One region of the Georhizobium sp. MAB10 genome, then DNA from elsewhere that is predicted to be linked to it. Evidence: predicted binding sites of a transcription regulator. Region 1 holds the regulator's gene; the other holds the start of a gene.

Evidence for each region. The regulator LexA, encoded in region 1, represses DNA repair genes until DNA is damaged. The targets are predictions, from matches to a motif close to TGTTCNNNNTGTGTTCNG.
Region 2: the regulator LexA is predicted to act here: its motif matches at 5,810-5,827, upstream of ruvC (crossover junction endodeoxyribonuclease RuvC).

Annotation. Positions count from the first base shown of each region.
Region 1 is NZ_CP118314.1:2,649,054-2,657,591, forward strand. Features, by position in the region: gene trpC (indole-3-glycerol phosphate synthase TrpC) at 1-685, shown strand, start outside; gene moaC (cyclic pyranopterin monophosphate synthase MoaC) at 682-1,185, shown strand; gene glp (gephyrin-like molybdotransferase Glp) at 1,188-2,405, shown strand; gene lexA (transcriptional repressor LexA) at 2,504-3,235, shown strand; gene PU133_RS12600 (ComEC/Rec2 family competence protein) at 3,229-5,619, opposite strand; gene gltX (glutamate--tRNA ligase) at 5,927-7,345, shown strand; gene gltA (citrate synthase) at 7,539-8,538, shown strand, end outside.
Region 2 is NZ_CP118314.1:3,725,734-3,734,271, forward strand. Features, by position in the region: gene PU133_RS17875 (NAD-dependent epimerase/dehydratase family protein) at 1-1,220, shown strand, start outside; gene PU133_RS17880 (glycosyltransferase) at 1,385-2,206, shown strand; gene PU133_RS17885 (NAD-dependent epimerase/dehydratase family protein) at 2,208-3,104, shown strand; gene PU133_RS17890 (hypothetical protein) at 3,120-3,440, opposite strand; gene ruvB (Holliday junction branch migration DNA helicase RuvB) at 3,500-4,540, opposite strand; gene ruvA (Holliday junction branch migration protein RuvA) at 4,619-5,233, opposite strand; gene ruvC (crossover junction endodeoxyribonuclease RuvC) at 5,253-5,765, opposite strand; gene PU133_RS17910 (LLM class flavin-dependent oxidoreductase) at 5,935-6,939, shown strand; gene PU133_RS17915 (SH3 domain-containing protein) at 7,064-7,744, shown strand; gene PU133_RS17920 (YebC/PmpR family DNA-binding transcriptional regulator) at 7,823-8,538, opposite strand, start outside.

The sequences.
Region 1 (8,538 bases):
CAAACGTGCCCGTGGGGATTTCGCTCTGATCGCCGAGATCAAGAAGGCCAGCCCGTCCAAGGGGCTCATTCGTGCAGATTTCGACCCGCCGGCACTGGCGCGCGCCTATGAGGCAGGCGGCGCCGCTTGCCTTTCGATTCTGACCGACACGCCCTCATTCATGGGTGCACCGGAATTTCTTGTCGCCGCACGTTCTGCGACCACGCTGCCAGTCATCCGCAAGGATTTTCTGTTCGATCCGTACCAGGTGTACGAAGCCCGCGCGATGGGCGCCGATGCCATCCTCGTCATCATGGCCTGCCTCGATGATGCGATGGCGCTGGAGCTTCACGATACGGCGGTCGATCTCGGGATGGACGTGCTGGTCGAAGTGCATGACGAGGCGGAAATGGAGCGCGCGCTTTCGCTGAGTTCCTCGCTCATCGGCGTCAACAATCGGAATCTGCGCACCTTCGAGGTGTCGCTGGATAACAGCGAGCGTCTTGCACCCATGGCCGCTGGCCGCCACCTCGTCGGCGAAAGCGGCATCTTCACCCATGGGGATTGCCTGCGGCTCGAGCGCGCCGGCATCGGCACGTTCCTTGTCGGTGAAAGCCTGATGCGCATCGACGATGTCACCAGCGCGACGGAGACGCTGCTTACAGGCAAGCTGCTCACGGGCAAGCATCAGGCAGCAGCGCGATGAGCGACGAAGCGCGACTTACGCATCTCGACGACCAGGGTCGCGCCACGATGGTGGATGTCGGCGGCAAGGCAGAGACCGAGCGCGTCGCGATTGCCGAAGGCTTCGTGAAGATGGCTCCGGAAACGCTCGCGCTCATCCAGTCGGGCGGCGCAGCAAAAGGCGACGTGATCGCCACGGCGCGCATCGCCGGTATCATGGCCGCGAAGCGGACGGCCGACCTCATTCCGCTTTGCCATCCGCTGATGCTGACCAAGGTTGCGGTCACCGTCGAGGCGGTCGACACCCTGCCCGGCCTGCGCGTCGAGGCCATGGCGCGCCTCAAGGGCCAAACAGGGGTCGAGATGGAAGCACTGACGGCGGTTTCGGTCGCCTGCCTCACCCTCTACGACATGGCAAAAGCCGTTGACAAGGCGATGGAAATCACCGGGGTCCGGCTGCTCTCCAAGACCGGCGGCAAGTCGGGCGACTGGAACCATCCGGGCAGCGGCGGGGCCCGCTGATCATGGCGCTGCTTCCCGTCGACGATGCACTCGAACTGATTCTCGCCGACGCCCGAACGATTGCCGATATCGAACACGTTCCGCTCCATGAAGCATGGGGTCGGATCGTCGCCGAGCCTCTGATCGCCATGCGCGACCAGCCGCCTTTTCCTGCCTCGGCCATGGATGGATACGCCGTCATTGCGGCGGATACGGCAGAGCCGGGTGCGACGCTGCGGGTTATCGGCGAATCGGCAGCCGGGCACGGGTTCACGGGCGCCATCGGACGCGGCGAGACCGTCCGTATCTTCACCGGCGCGCCGGTTCCGGAAGGCGCGGATGCGATTCTCATCCAGGAAAACGCACGGCCACTCGAAAAGACCATGATCGAGGTGATCGAGCCGGTGCAGGTCGGGCGGTTCGTGCGGCGTGCAGGTCTCGACTTCCATCGTGGCGAGACGGTGATCGCCAAGGGCGCGATGCTCGATGCAGGCCGGCTGACGCTGGCAGCAGCCATGAACCTCCCCGCCCTGCCCGTGCATCGGCGCCCGCGCGTCGCCATTCTGGCGACCGGCGACGAGCTCGTGCCGCCGGGTGCCGATCCACGCGACGATCAGATCATCGCGTCGAACAGTTTTGGCGTCGCCGCCATCGTCAGGGAAGCGGGCGGCGAACCGATCGACCTCGGCATTGCTGCCGATACGCTGGATGGCCTGAACCGATCGATCGACTCCGCCCAGGCGGCCGGCGCCGATATTTTGGTGACGCTTGGCGGCGCCTCGGTTGGTGATCACGACCTGGTTCGCAAAGTGCTGGAATCGCGCGGTCTCGAGCTTGCCTTCTGGAAGATCGCAATGCGGCCGGGCAAGCCGCTGATGAGCGGCCGCATCGGCCCGATGCATGTTCTCGGGCTTCCGGGCAACCCTGTCTCGAGCCTTGTCTGCTCGCACGTCTTCCTGACGCCTCTGATCGCAAAGCTCGTCGGCCGCACCCATCATGTGCAGGCGGTCGACGCAATCCTCGACGTAGACCTGGCCGAAAACGACGTGCGCCAGGATTATCTGCGCGCGGCGATGAGCCGACGGGCGGATGGAACGTTGGTCGTCAGGCCGGCCACCAAGCAGGATTCCTCCATGATGCGCGTGTTCGCCGAGGCAGACGGCCTCGTCGTCCGGCCACCATTTGCTCCCGCGGCCAAGGCAGGAGACACTGTGCGGGCAATCCTGCTGCGACGAATCTAGCCGTCGGTTTCCCTGTTGGACTTGCGGAACACAAAAGGAACAGATAGAGTGTGTTCCACATTTGTTTCCATCCGATCAAGCGGGGGCCTAAGCAGCCGATGTTGACGCGTAAGCAGCAGGAACTGCTTCTTTTCATCCATGAGCGCCTGAAGGAAAGCGGCGTGCCGCCATCCTTCGACGAGATGAAAGAAGCCCTCGATCTCGCGTCCAAATCGGGGATCCACCGCCTCATCATCGCGCTAGAGGAACGTGGCTTCATTCGCCGTCTGCCAAACCGTGCGCGTGCGCTGGAAGTCATCAAGCTGCCGGATAGCTACAACGCGGCAGTGCCTCAGCGTCGCGGCTTTTCGCCGAGTGTCATCGAAGGATCGCTTGGCAAGACGCCGAAGCCCGAGATCGCAGCCGAGCGCCGCCAGAGCGAGATGCCGCGCGACAACGACAATCGCGCCATCAGCGTGCCCGTCATGGGCCGCATCGCGGCGGGTGTGCCGATCTCCGCCATCCAGAACAATACCCATTCGATTGCCGTGCCGCCGGATATGCTGGGCGGCGGCGAGCACTACGCGCTCGAGGTCAAGGGCGACTCGATGATCGAAGCCGGCATCTTTGACGGCGACACGGTCATCATCAAGAATTCGTCGACGGCCAATCCAGGCGACATCGTCGTGGCTCTGGTCGACGACGAGGAAGCGACGTTGAAGCGTTTCCGTCGCAAAGGTGCGTCGGTCGCGCTCGAGGCCGCCAACCCGGCCTACGAAACGCGGATTTTCGGACCGGATCGCGTCAAGATCCAGGGCAAGCTCGTCGGGCTCATCCGGCGCTATCACTGATCGATGCTGTCGGCAGCTCTTCTGTCTTCGCTCATGTGTGTGTTGACGGAAGAGGCGTCATCCCCGCCAGGCTCGGTAAAACTGCCCGTTCTCCAGTCATAATAGCGGTGCCGCGTCCAGGCGCGCATTCGGCCGGCAGACTGCTCGAAGCGGAACGTCGGCTGCGGGTCGAATTGTGTACCCGACCCCGTGCCCGCCGCTCGCGCCTCGTTCGCCGCGAAGCCTTCTCCCGTCGACGCCGCGTAGACGGCGATCGCGCCGGTTTCACGCAGTGTACGGGCGGTGAAGAGCTTCGCGCCGGAGCGGCATTGGCGCATCGACAGCGGTATCGGAATGATGGCGATATCGGTCATGTCGCATGCGGGACCGACATAGGCCGGCTCCTCCAGCCACGCGACCATTGTGCCGTTTTCCAGCCGTGCGACGCAAAACGCGCCTCGGCGGCATTGGAACACGCCGATCATTTGCCCGTCATCCAATTCGCGGACTGCCTGGCGCATCATCCCATAGGCAATGGCAGGGTCGATCTCGGCTTCAGCTTCGTCCGGATCGGAAGTCATCTCGTCTAACAACAGTTGGGCTTGGTCGTCGACAGCGACGATTGGCGGGACATGGGTCGCAAGCCGGGTTGCCGTTGCCCATTGATCGAAGATGAAGCTGCTCGGACGCGCTCGGTTGGTTGCCAGGCCGTCCTCGCGCAGGATCGCGGCCAGCCGAGCGTCCTCGGCAATCAGCAGCAAGGGTCGATCGGCGCGCAGTTCGGCCGCCATAATGAGGGCAGCGGCCAGCGCGGGTATCAAAGCGGCACCTCGCAGCCAGGTTCGCGTAAAAACCAGGATGAGCAGCGCAAGCGACAGAAGCGCCGTAACGGCTCCGGGGATCTTCCCCGTGGCGAAACCATCGCCATAGGCTGCAACATGATGGCCGATGGCGATGACCGCCTCCAACCCCAGCCCCATGATCGTGAGGAAAATCGCGTCGAGGCCGAATGGCATCGTCAGCAGCGCAAGCGTGCCGAAGGGCATGACGATGACCGAAATGACGGGCATCGCAACCACGTTGGCGATCATTCCGTAGCTCGACATGCGGTGGAAATGATGCGCCGAGAAGATCCCCGTCGCCGCGCCGGCAATCAGCGACGTCACGGCCAACCCGAGGATCAGCAATGTCCAGCGCCAGACGAAGCCGGGCTTTGAGGTCGTGAAATCCGGCGTCTTGATCCTGTTGCGCGCTGCCCAGCCGCCATAGGCGGCAATGAGGGCAGCGGTTGCTGCAAAAGACATCTGGAAACCGGGCGATGTCACCGCTGATGGCGTGACGAGGAGAATGAGAAATGCGGCGATCGCGACATTGCGCATGGTCAGCGCAGCCCGGTCGAGCAACACCGCGATCAGCATGACGACCACCATGATCCAGGCGCGCTGTGCGGAGATGACGGCGCCGGAGATCAGCAGGTAGAAGGTGGAGGTGCCGATGGCGCCGAGCGCAGCGAATTTCTTCACCGGCCAGGCCTGGGCGACGCCTGGCACGAGCGCGAAGCCGAGCCGCAGCCCGGTGAACATTAGTGCTGCGGCCAGCGACATATGCAGGCCGGAAATGGACAGGATGTGGGCAAGCCCCGTGATGCGAAAGGCTTCGTTGGTCTCCTCGGAGATCGAGCGACGGTCGGACACCGTCATGGCGGCTGCAACGGCACCCGCGTCACCCGGAATCACCTCCTTGATCCGAAACGCGATCGTTTCGCGGAGTTCAGTCGTCCATCGGGCGATCCGGTTGGCGTAACCTTCTTCGACCTGAGCACCGGGCATGATTCCGGGCGGGCCGTAGAAAAACCCGAAAGCGCCGATGCCGGTGAAATAGGAGTTGAAGGCAAAATCGAACGTGCCGGGCATCGCGGGACCGGACGGTGGCGCAAGTCGCGCCAAGCCGATGATCGATGCACCAATCTCTATATCGGGATGGTCGCTGCGCGCCAGAAGTCGGACGCGTTCGGGCGGCCGGCGCAGCGTCGGGTCATGCGTCGACAGGACTTCGACGAGGTAACGCCAGCGACCCTCCTCATCGATTTCTCGCGACAGCACCCGGCCGGAGATCGTGGTGACCACGGGACTATCCAGAACGGTGATGGCGCGGCGATCCGCCTCCGCTGCTGCGGAGGCCAACCCCGCCAGGATCATGCACAGCGCGGCGAGCAGGTTTCGCAGCCGGCTGGCCGTGAGTGCCGCGGCCAATCCCACAGCGATGGTGAGCCCAAGCGTTGCAACAAACGGCGGATCGCTTGGCAGAATGCGCCAGAGCGCGGCACCTGTCGCGAAGAAGGCGGAGGCCCAGAGAAACAGCGCGCCGTGGCCTCGCTCCTCATCAAGTGCCTGCCTGACACTCAAATGCGACCAGCGTCGGCGCCACGATCGATACGCGGTCGGGATCAGGCGAGGATCTTTGTTCGGATCATGATCGGCATGAGGATCGGCGGGGTCGAACGTAAACGCAGTCCGCTCGCAAGCGGAGCCATTCACTGGCTCGCGTTCAGCATCGGCATGCGCCATCCTGGTCGGGCCCCCTCGCCCGGTCCCAGTATACACCGCAAGCCTTGCGCTGTCGCCCTCGTGTGTTAGATCACCGCCAACAGGACGATGCGGCCTCTAACGGCCCGATCGTTGCTCAACCAGCATCACTCACAGGTTCAAGATCATGTCCGAAGGGATTGTCACCCGCTTCGCGCCTTCGCCCACTGGATACCTCCACATCGGCGGTGCGCGCACGGCGCTGTTCAACTGGCTCTATGCCCAGAACCGGGGCGGCAAGATGCTGCTGCGCATCGAAGATACCGATCGCGCACGCTCGACCGATGCTGCCGTCGACGCCATTCTGGATGGGCTGAGCTGGCTGGGGCTCTCCTGGGACGGCGAGCCGATCTCGCAATTCGAACGTGCCGAGCGCCACCGCGAAATCGCCGAGGAACTGGTGAAGCGTGGCGAGGCCTATTACTGCTATGCCTCAGCTGAAGAACTGGATGCGATGCGCGAGGCGCAGAGGGCCGCCGGCAAGCCGCCGCGCTACGACGGGCGCTGGCGCGACCGCGATGCTTCCGAAGCACCGGAAGGCGTCAAACCCGCCATCCGCATCAAGGCGCCGCGCGATGGCGAAACGCTGGTCCAGGACCGCGTACAGGGCGATGTGCGCTTCCCCAATGCCGATCTGGACGATTTCATCATCCTGCGCTCAGACGGCAATCCGACCTATATGCTTGCGGTCGTCGTCGACGACCACGACATGGGCGTGACCGACATCATCCGCGGCGACGACCACCTGACGAATGCCGCGCGCCAGTCGATCATCTACACGGCAATGGGCTGGGACATCCCCTCCATGGCCCATATTCCGCTGATCCACGGCGCCGATGGCGCCAAGCTCTCCAAGCGCCACGGCGCGCTCGGTGCCGAAGCCTATCGCGCGATGGGTTTTCTGCCCGAAGCGCTTACCAACTATCTCGTGCGCCTCGGCTGGAGCCATGGCGATGACGAGATCATGTCGACCGAGCAGATGATCGAGTGGTTCGACGTCTCCGATATCAACAAGGGTGCGGCCCGGTTCGACATCAAGAAGCTGGAAGCCTTGAACGGGCACTATATCCGCCAGGCCGATGACGCGCGGCTCGTCGACAGCCTGATCGCCATCCTTCCCGAGATGGAAGGCGGCGCCTATTTCATCGACCGCATGACGGACGAGCGCCGCGCCCAACTTCTGGCGGCGATGCCGGGGCTGAAGGAGCGCGCAAAGACTCTCGTCGAGCTCGCCGATGGCGCGCGCTTCCTGTTCGACGAGCGCCCGCTGCAGAACGACGAGAAGGCGGCGATGATTCTCGCCGAAGGTCGCCCGGTTCTCGAGGGTCTTCTTCCTGAGCTGCAGGCGCTTCAGTCCTGGGAAATCGAGTCGCTGGATCCGATCGTCCGCGCCTATGCGGAGCGCGAAGGACTCAAGCTCGGCAAGGTCGCCCAGCCTCTTCGCGCTGCACTCACGGGGCGGGCCGTTTCGCCAGGCGTGTTCGATGTTCTGAAGGTTTTGGGCCGCGAAGAGTCACTCGGTCGAATTGCCGATCAGCTCGGCTAACCGATTGAAACGTCTCGCTCGATCGACAAGAGCATTGTCATCGACGGTGCTGGCCTAAGCACAGATTGCGGCGCTGCACAATTCGATTGTCGACAACTTGGCAGGTGCAGCGAAATCATATAGCAATTCGCCAGCCATGGGCGCCTTTCTGACGAATGCGCTCATGTTTCGGAGAGATTGGGAAGGGTTCGACATGACTGAAAGCGCCAAACTGACCGTGGATGGCAAGGAAGTGGATTTTCCGGTCCGCAAGGGGACGATCGGCCCTGAAGTCTACGATATCGCCGCGCTCTACAAGCACACCGGCGCCTTTACCTACGATCCGGGCTTCACCTCGACCGCTTCTTGCGAATCCAAGATCACCTATATCGACGGCGACGAAGGTGTCCTGCTGCACCGCGGTTACCCGATCGAGCAGCTTGCCGAGCATGGCGACTTCCTCGAAGTTTGCTACCTGCTTCTCTACGGGGAACTGCCGACGAAGGCGCAAAAGGAAGACTTCGATTATCGCGTGACCCATCACACGATGATCCATGAGCAGATGTCGCGCTTCTTTACCGGCTTCCGCCGCGACGCGCATCCCATGGCCATCATGTGCGGCGTCGTTGGTGCTCTGTCCGCCTTCTACCACGACTCTACCGACATCACCGATCCGCACCAGCGCATGGTTGCGAGCCTCCGCATGATCGCGAAGATGCCGACGATCGCTGCGATGGCGTTCAAGTATCACGTCGGCCAGCCCTTCGTGTATCCGAAGAACGACCTCGACTACACGTCGAACTTCCTGCGCATGTGCTTTGCCGTTCCCTGCGAGGAATATGTGGTCAATCCGGTGCTGTCGCGCGCCATGGACCGCATCTTCATCCTGCATGCCGACCACGAGCAGAACGCATCGACTTCGACGGTTCGCCTCGCCGGCTCGTCGGGTGCAAATCCGTTCGCCTGCATCGCGGCTGGCATTGCCTGCCTCTGGGGCCCCGCACATGGCGGCGCGAACGAAGCTGCGCTCAACATGCTCGGCGAAATCGGCTCGGTCGATCGCATTCCGGAATTCATCGCACGCGCCAAGGACAAGAACGATCCGTTCCGTTTGATGGGCTTTGGCCACCGCGTCTACAAGAACTACGATCCGCGCGCCAAGATCATGCAGAAGACGACGCATGAGGTTCTCGGCGAGCTTGGCATTAAGGACG
Region 2 (8,538 bases), 1.1 Mb from region 1:
TGAAGATTGCGGTACTTGGCGGCGATGGCTTCGTCGGCTGGCCCACTTGCCTTCACCTCTCGGCACAGGGCCATGAGGTTCACATCGTCGACAATCTGTCGCGCCGCTGGATCGACACGGAACTGGGCGTCCAGTCGCTGACGCCGATGGATTCGATCCAGGAGCGCACCCGCATCTGGCATCAGGAAACCGGTCATCGCATCCGTTTCCACCTGATCGACATCGCGCGCGATTACGACGTCTTCAAGCACTGGCTGATCGAGCATCGGCCCGAGGCGGTAATCCATTTCGCCGAACAGCGCGCTGCGCCCTATTCCATGAAGTCGGACCGGCACAAGAACTACACGGTCAACAACAACGTCAACGCCACGCACAACCTCCTGAACGCGCTGGTCGAGACCGATATCGACGCTCACCTCGTCCATCTCGGCACGATGGGCGTCTATGGCTATTCAACCATTGGCGCGGCGATCCCGGAAGGTTACCTGCCAGTCGGCATCGAAACGCTGTCCGGCGAAACGGTCAGCCAAGACATTCTCTATCCGGCCAATCCCGGCTCGATCTACCACATGACGAAATGCCTGGATCAGCTGCTGTTCCAGTTCTACGCCAAGAATGACGGCCTGCGGATCACCGACCTGCACCAGGGCATCGTTTGGGGCACGCACACGGACCAGACGCGCCGCCACGCCCAGTTGATCAACCGGTTCGACTATGACGGCGACTACGGCACGGTGCTTAACCGCTTCCTCATCCAGGCGGCGATCGGCTATCCGCTGACGGTCCATGGCACCGGTGGCCAGACCCGCGCCTTCATCCACATCCAGGATTCGGTGCGCTGCATCGAAATCGCGCTGAAGAACGGCCCGTCGCGCGGCGACAAGGTCAAGATCTTCAACCAGATGACCGAGACGCACCGGGTGCGGGATCTGGCCGAGATGATCGCCAAGATGACGGGCTCCGAGATTGCCTACCTGCCCAATCCGCGCAAGGAAGCCCCGGAAAACGAGCTGATCGTGAAGAACGAGCAGTTCCTCGCACTTGGCCTCAACCCGACCACCCTGACCGAGGGGCTGCTTTCGGAAGTCGTCGACGTCGCGAAGAAATTCGCCTACCGCGTCGACCGCAGCCGCGTGCCGGCCGTCTCCGCCTGGACGAAGGACATCGCCCCGACGCTCAACCGCGACCCGGAAGGCAAGAAGCTGAAAAGCGTTTCCTAGAGCAGAAAGCGCCGTCGCGAGTGGCGTCGCCCGCCCTAAGACGTCAGGGTCGGGCTTGTCCCGACCCTCTACGATGGCGCCGGTTCAGCAGACCCTCGGGACAAGCCCAGGGTGACGGCTGTTAAGTGTCGGTCGCAGCAGTAAGCCGTGTCACGAGAGAGCTGATGCCCCTTCCCTCCCCCTACGCCTACGTCACCCTGGTCACCAATCGGGACTACGCGATGGGTGCGACGGCGCTCGTTCGGTCGCTGAAGCTGACCGGCACGGCCGCCGACCTTGTGGTCATGCACACGGGTGGCGTCGATCAGCAAGCGCTCGGGCCGCTCGTCGAGCTTGGCGCGAAACTCTACCCAGCCGAGCTTCTCGATTGTTCGGACGCGTTCAACGAGCGGCACAGTCGAGCCCGAATCCATGCGGATGCGCCCTTTACCAAGGGGCGCAAACCGGCCTTTCATTCGCCGCTCGACAATTTCTGCAAGCTGCGGCTCTGGCAGATGACGCAGTATGAGCGTGTCGTGTTCATCGACGCCGATGCGATCGTCGTCCGCAACATCGAAAAGCTCTTCGCCTATCCGGAATTCTCCGCCGCGCCGAATGTCTATGAGAGTGTTGCCGACTTTCACCGGCTGAACTCCGGCGTGTTCGTGGCAAAACCTTCAAAGGCGACGTTCGATGCAATGATTGCGCGGTTGGATGAGCCCGACGCGCACTGGCCGCGCACGGACCAGACCTTCCTTCAAACCTTCTTTCCCGACTGGCACGGCCTGCCGGTCACGATGAACATGCTGCAATATGTGTGGTTCAGCATGCCTGCTCTGTGGAATTGGAGCTCGGTCAAGGTGATCCATTACCAGTATGAAAAGCCTTGGGAGACCGACCATCCGAAGGCGCATCGGTTGCGCCCGCTGATCGACCTCTGGCAGGCTTACTATACGGGGGAGAACATTCCGGATATTGCGTCGCTACCCAATCCTGCGGACGCCTGACATGCGCGTGCTGGTGACCGGCGGTACGGGATATGTCGGGCGCTTCATCGCCGAAGCGATGCTGCGAGAGAGCTTCGAAGTCATCGTTGCCGGCCGGCGACCGCCCAGGTCGGATCTATTCACCACGCCGGTCGCCTTCCGGCCGCTCGACCTCGATCCCGATACTGACCAGACCGCCCTCCTCGAGGGTGTCGACTGGCTGGTGCACGGGGCGTTCGATCATGTCGCGGGCAAGTATCGGGGCGGCGAGGGCGATGATCCGGCACGGTTCATCCGGCTCAATCGGGAGGGCAGCATCGCGCTTTTCGAGGCGGCGAAGGCCCATGGCTTGCCCCGCGCCCTCTTTCTTTCGAGCCGCGCCGTCTACGGGCCACAGGGCCGACCAACAGTCCTGACCGAAGAAACTCCCGCCAAGCCCGATACACTCTATGGCCAGGTGAAGCTCGACGTGGAGCGCGCGCTGTCCGATCTCGCTTCGGAAGACTTCGTCGCAGCAAGCCTCAGGGTAACAGGTGTCTATGGCGCCCACCGGGCTGGTGGGGACCACAAGTGGCAGAGGCTGTTTGCGGATTTCCTCGCTGGTCGCAACATTGCGCCGCGCATTGCCACCGAGGTGCACGGGGGTGATGTCGCTCAGGCGGCGCTGCTGCTTCTTCGGCACGAAACTGCCGGCAGCGTCGCGGGTCGGACCTTCAATGTGTCGGACATCCTTCTCGACCAACGCGATCTACTCGCTCGCGTGGCCTCGCTGCTCGATGTTCCAGTCCAATTGCCGCCGCCCGGCGATTCGGCAAGCGTGGATGTCATGGATTGCACGGCAATCCAGGGGCTTGGATGGCGGCCGGGGGGCTTCGAGAAACTCTATGCCGTTCTTCCAGACCTTGTGCGGACGCTCTGAACCGGCGGTCCCTTGTCAGGCGTCGAGCGCCTTCTTTTCCTTCTCCGCCCAGTCCTTGCCGGCCTCGCCACCCCAGAGAAGCCAGGCGACGTAGCCTGCCGAAGGGTTGTCGTCATCGCCGAAATTCTTCGCGCGCTTATCCACCTTGTGGCGGGCGAAATAGCTGGCCATGCGCTTCACGGTGTCGGCCGAAAGCGACTTGCGGTTCTTGAGGTCGCGGGCGCGGGCAACACCGACGTCGGTCCCGCCGCGCTTGAATTTTGCGCGAAGGTCGAGACCCTTTTCGGCTGCATCCGCCACCGCCTTCGGCGGTACATGATCGGTTGTCTTCGCCATATGATGCTCCTTCATCCTAATCGTGGAGCATCAACTCAAAGGTACGAAAAAGCGTTCCGTCAGTCCTCGTCGAACTGAATGCGGAACTGTGTCGCCTCCAGGTCTTTCGGCGCGTTGAGACCAAGGTGCTTCCAGGCGTTGGCGGTCAGGACACGGCCACGCGGCGTGCGCTGGATGAAGCCCTGCTGGATCAGATAAGGCTCAATGATGTCCTCGATCGCGTCGCGGGGCTCGGACAAGCCGGCGGCAATCGTCTCGATGCCCACCGGGCCGCCACCGAAGTTCTTGGCGATCATGAAGAGATAACGCCGGTCGAGCTGGTCGAGGCCGAGCGCGTCCACTTCCAGCCGCGTTAACGCCTCGTCGGCGACCTTGCGGTCTACGGCTTCGGCGCGCGCGACTTCGGCAAAATCGCGCACGCGGCGCAGCAGCCTGCCGGCGATACGCGGCGTGCCACGGGCGCGGCGGGCGACTTCCAGCGCGCCATCCTCGGTCATCGGCAAGCCCATGATGCGGGCGCCACGCCGGACGATGCTTTCGAGTTCCGGCACCGTATAGAAGTTGAGCCGTACCGGAATGCCGAAGCGGTCGCGCAGCGGCGTGGTCAAAAGCCCAAGCCGTGTCGTTGCCGCCACAAGCGTGAATTTCGCTAGATCGATCTTCACCGAGCGAGCGGCTGGACCTTCGCCGATGATGAGATCGAGCTGGAAGTCCTCCATCGCCGGATAGAGAATTTCTTCCACCGCCGGGCTCAAACGATGGATTTCGTCGATGAAGAGCACGTCGCGCTCTTCGAGATTGGTCAGAAGAGCAGCGAGATCGCCGGCCTTGGCGATGACGGGGCCAGACGTCGCGCGGAAATTGACGCCGAGTTCTTTCGCCATGATCTGCGCGAGCGTCGTCTTGCCGAGACCGGGCGGGCCGACGAAGAGCACATGATCCAGCGCCTCGCCACGTGCCTTGGCAGCCTCGATGAAGATCTTGAGGTTCGCGCGCGCTTCTGCCTGGCCGGTGAAATCATCAAGCGTCTGCGGCCGCAGCGACGCCTCGGTATCCTCGCCACGCTTTTCCGGGTCAATCAGACGGGCGGGATCACTCATGGGCGTTGGCCAAGGTCGGTAAATGGGTCATGCCGTCGGTGTAGTCCAGCCGCCCCGCGCCCGCAATCGCACCGCAGCTCACCGCGCCAGTTCCTTCAGCCCCAGCCGGATGAGCTTGGCGCTGTCGGCGTCTTCGCCTGCAGTCCTCACCGCGGCGGCGACGGCGCTGGCGGCCTGGTCGCGCGAATAGCCGAGATTGGTGAGCGCGGAGACTGCATCCGAGATGGGTGCGGAGGCGACGCCTTCGCCGAGCTCCTGCTTGAAGCCGATCGCGCCCGCGGCATCGCCGGCGAAGGCCGGCGCCTTGGCTTTCAGTTCCGTGACGATGCGCAAGGCGACCTTGGGGCCGATGCCGGGTGCGCGCGCCACGGTCGCTTTATCCTGCAGCGCAATGGCATTGGCGAGCTCGGATGCCGTCAGCGTGGTCAACACAGCAAGCGCCACCTTGGAGCCGACGCCCTGCACGCTTTGCAGCAGGCGGAACCATTCGCGCTCCAGCGTGCTCAGGAAACCATAGAGCCGGAACACATCCTCGCGCACATAGGTCTCGATATGGAGGATCACGGCTTCGCCGACGGCCAGTTTCGACAATGTGCGGCCGGAGCAGTAGGCGACGTAGCCGACGCCATGCACGTCGACGACGACATGGTCCTCGCCGATTTCGTCCACCGTGCCTTTCAGTTTTCCGATCATGGAACAGCTATCCGGTTCTCTAAGCGCTCGCGAGCCTCAACCGGCCGGCTGCGCTCTGGCGATGGTGGGCGTGGCAGATGGCGATGGCAATCGCGTCCGCGGCATCGTCGGTGTCGAATGTCGCCTTGGGCAGCAACACTTTCACCATCATGTGAATTTGCGCCTTGTCGCCGTGGCCGACGCCGATCACCGTTTTCTTGACCGCATTGGGCGCGTATTCGGCGACCGGCAGCCCGGCAAGCGCCGGCACCAGCATGACGACGCCCCGCGCCTGGCCGAGTTTGAGTGTCGCGACGGCATCCTTATTGACGAAGGTCTGTTCCACGGCTGCTTCATCGGGCTTCATGTCATGAAGAATGGCGGCGAGGCCTTGGTGGAGTTGCTTGAGACGGGTTGCCAGATCGCATTTCTCGTCAGACCTTATGGTGCCCGATCCCACGAAGCGCAGCGAGTTGCCGAGCGCATCGACCATCGCCCAGCCGGTACGGCGAAGGCCCGGATCGATACCCATGATGCGAATCGTCTGTTGCATGCGCGAAACCCTAGCTGCTGATGCCCTGTTCTGCCACGTATCTCGTGAACAAAAGAGAAACAAACTGGGGATCGAAACGCGGACGTCGATCGACGATGGTGGCGGTGGCGGATCGCAGCACCTAAATTCGCTTCAACACACACACGCTTCCGCTGCCAAAGGACCAGTCATGGTACCCCTTTCCATTCTCGATCTTTCGCCCATCGCCGAAAACCAGACGCCGGCCGATGCGCTGAAAGGCTCCCTGAAGCTTGCCCAGAAAGCCGAGGCGCTTGGCTACAATCGCTTCTGGCTTGCCGAGCATCACAACATGCACGGTATTGCGTCTGCCGCGACGGCCGTCGTGATCGGCCATGTCGCCGGTGGAACGAAGACGATCCGCGTCGGCTCGGGCGGCGTCATGCTGCCGAACCACGCCCCGCTCGTGATCGCCGAACAGTTCGGCACGCTGGAGGCCCTCTATCCCGGCCGCATCGATCTCGGGCTTGGCCGTGCGCCCGGCACCGACGGTCTGACCGCGCGGGCCTTGCGCCGCAACCTCGATGCCGGTGCGGAGAATTTTCCGAACGACGTGGTGGAATTGATGACGTTGCTCGGCCCTGCGCAGCCCGGCCAGCGCGTGCATGCGGTGCCTGGAGAGAACTCGAACGTGCCGATCTGGCTCTTGGGCTCCAGCCTCTATTCCGCGCAGCTCGCAGCCATGCTCGGTCTGCCATTCGCCTTCGCGTCGCATTTCGCGCCGGATTCGCTGATGCAGGCGCTTGCCATCTACCGCGAGAAGTTCCAGCCCTCCGCCGTGCTCGACAAGCCCTATGCCATGGCCGGCGTCATGGCCGCACCTGCCGAGACCGACGAGGAAGGCGCGTTTCTCTTCACCTCGGCGCAACAGCAATTCGTGAATCTGCGGCGCGGCACGCCGGGACGGACACCGAAGCCGGTGCACTCGATGGACGACGTCTGGACCGCGCACGAAAAGATCGGCATCGAGCACACTTTCCAGTATGCGCTCATCGGTTCGCCCGAGACAGTGCGCGAAAAGACCGATCGGTTCCTTGAATTGACCCAGGTGGACGAGCTGATCGTTTCCTTGCCGATCTACGATCTCGACAAGCGGCTGCGCGGCGTCGAAATCCTGGCCGGCATGCGCGACCAGATGGCGAAGCACGCCGCCTGAAATGCTGATGAACGGCGTATGAACCGGCGGTCCATCCTTGGTTCAGGATGGGCCCGTTAAATCTCTCTCCATGCTTCGCCCCTGAATGCATCGCAGAGCCGAAAAAGGCCGCAAGGAGAGTGAGATGAAAAAGTTCGTAATCGCCGCAGCAGCGTCGCTGGCCGCACTGGTCGCATTGCCGAGCATCGCGTCCGCAGCGCCAGGCTTTGTCACGACCAATCTGAATGTGCGGTCCGGTCCCGGCACGCAATATCCCGCCGTCACGGTCTTTCCGGCCGGCGCCCGCGTCGACGTCATCGGCTGCACGGCTGGGCCCGGCTGGTGCGATGTGCAGGGCGGTGGCGTGCGCGGCTGGGTTTCGGCCAGCTACCTCGATCTCGCTTATGACAATCGCCGCGTCCGCGCGCCGAGCTATGTCGCACGCATCGGCATCCCGACGGTCACCTTCTCCATCGGCAATTACTGGGACCGCCACTACCGCGGCCAAGGTTTCTACCGTGACCGCGGGCGTTACGAAGGCCGTCCGGTCGTTGTCCGTCCCGATCGGCCGGGCCGCCCAGTGATCGTGCAGCCTGATCGCCCGGGTCGTCCCGTCATCGTGCAGCCTGACCGCCCGGGTCGCCCCGGCGTTGGCAATCCAGGCCGCCCTGATCGGGTCGAGCGCCGCGAAGACCGTCGCGAGTTCCGTCAGGATGCCCGCGAGGATCGCCGCGAGTTCCGCCAGGAACGGCGCGAGGATCGCCGGGAATTCCGACAGGAGCGTCGTGAAGATCGCCAGGAGCGCCGCGAATTCCGGCAGTTTTGATGGGCATATGACAGAGATCAAATGAAAAAGCCCGCATCGGGGAACCGATGCGGGCTTTTGCAATCAAAATGCGACGGTTCAGGCAGAGAGCTTCGCCATGACCTCGTCGGAAATTTCAAAGTTAGCGTAGACGTTTTGAACGTCATCGTCATCGTCGAGCACATCGATGAGCTTCATCACCGATACGGCCTTTTCCTCGTCGACAGGCGTCGAGGTCTGTGGTTTCCAGATCGCCTTGACGGACTCGGCTTCACCCAGCTTTTCTTCGAGCGCCTTCGACACTTCGCCGATGTCCTCGAAGGCGCAGATCACCACGTGGCCGTTCTCGTCGGAGACGACGTCCTCGGCACCCGCTTCGATCGCGGCTTCCATCACCGCGTCGGCATCGCCGGCCGCCGGCTTGTAGACGATTTCGCCAACGCGGTTGAAGCTGAAGGCCACCGAGCCGGTCTCGCCGAGCGCGCCACCGGATTTGGTGAACGCCGCCCGTACATTCGACGCGGTGCGGTTGCGGTTGTCGGTCAGCGCTTCCACGATCAGCGCGACGCCGCCCGGGCCGTAGCCTTCGTAACGAATTTCTTCGTAGTTCTCGGCGTCGCCACCGGATGCCTTCTTGATGGCACGCTCAATGTTGTCCTTGGGCATGGACTGCGCCTTGGCGTTCTGGATCGCCAGCCGCAGGCGCGGGTTCATGGCCGGATCCGGCAAACCGCCCTTTGCCGCCACGGTGATTTCGCGCGCGAGCTTGGAGAACATCTTGGAGCGCACCGCGTCCTGGCGGCCCTTGCGGTGCA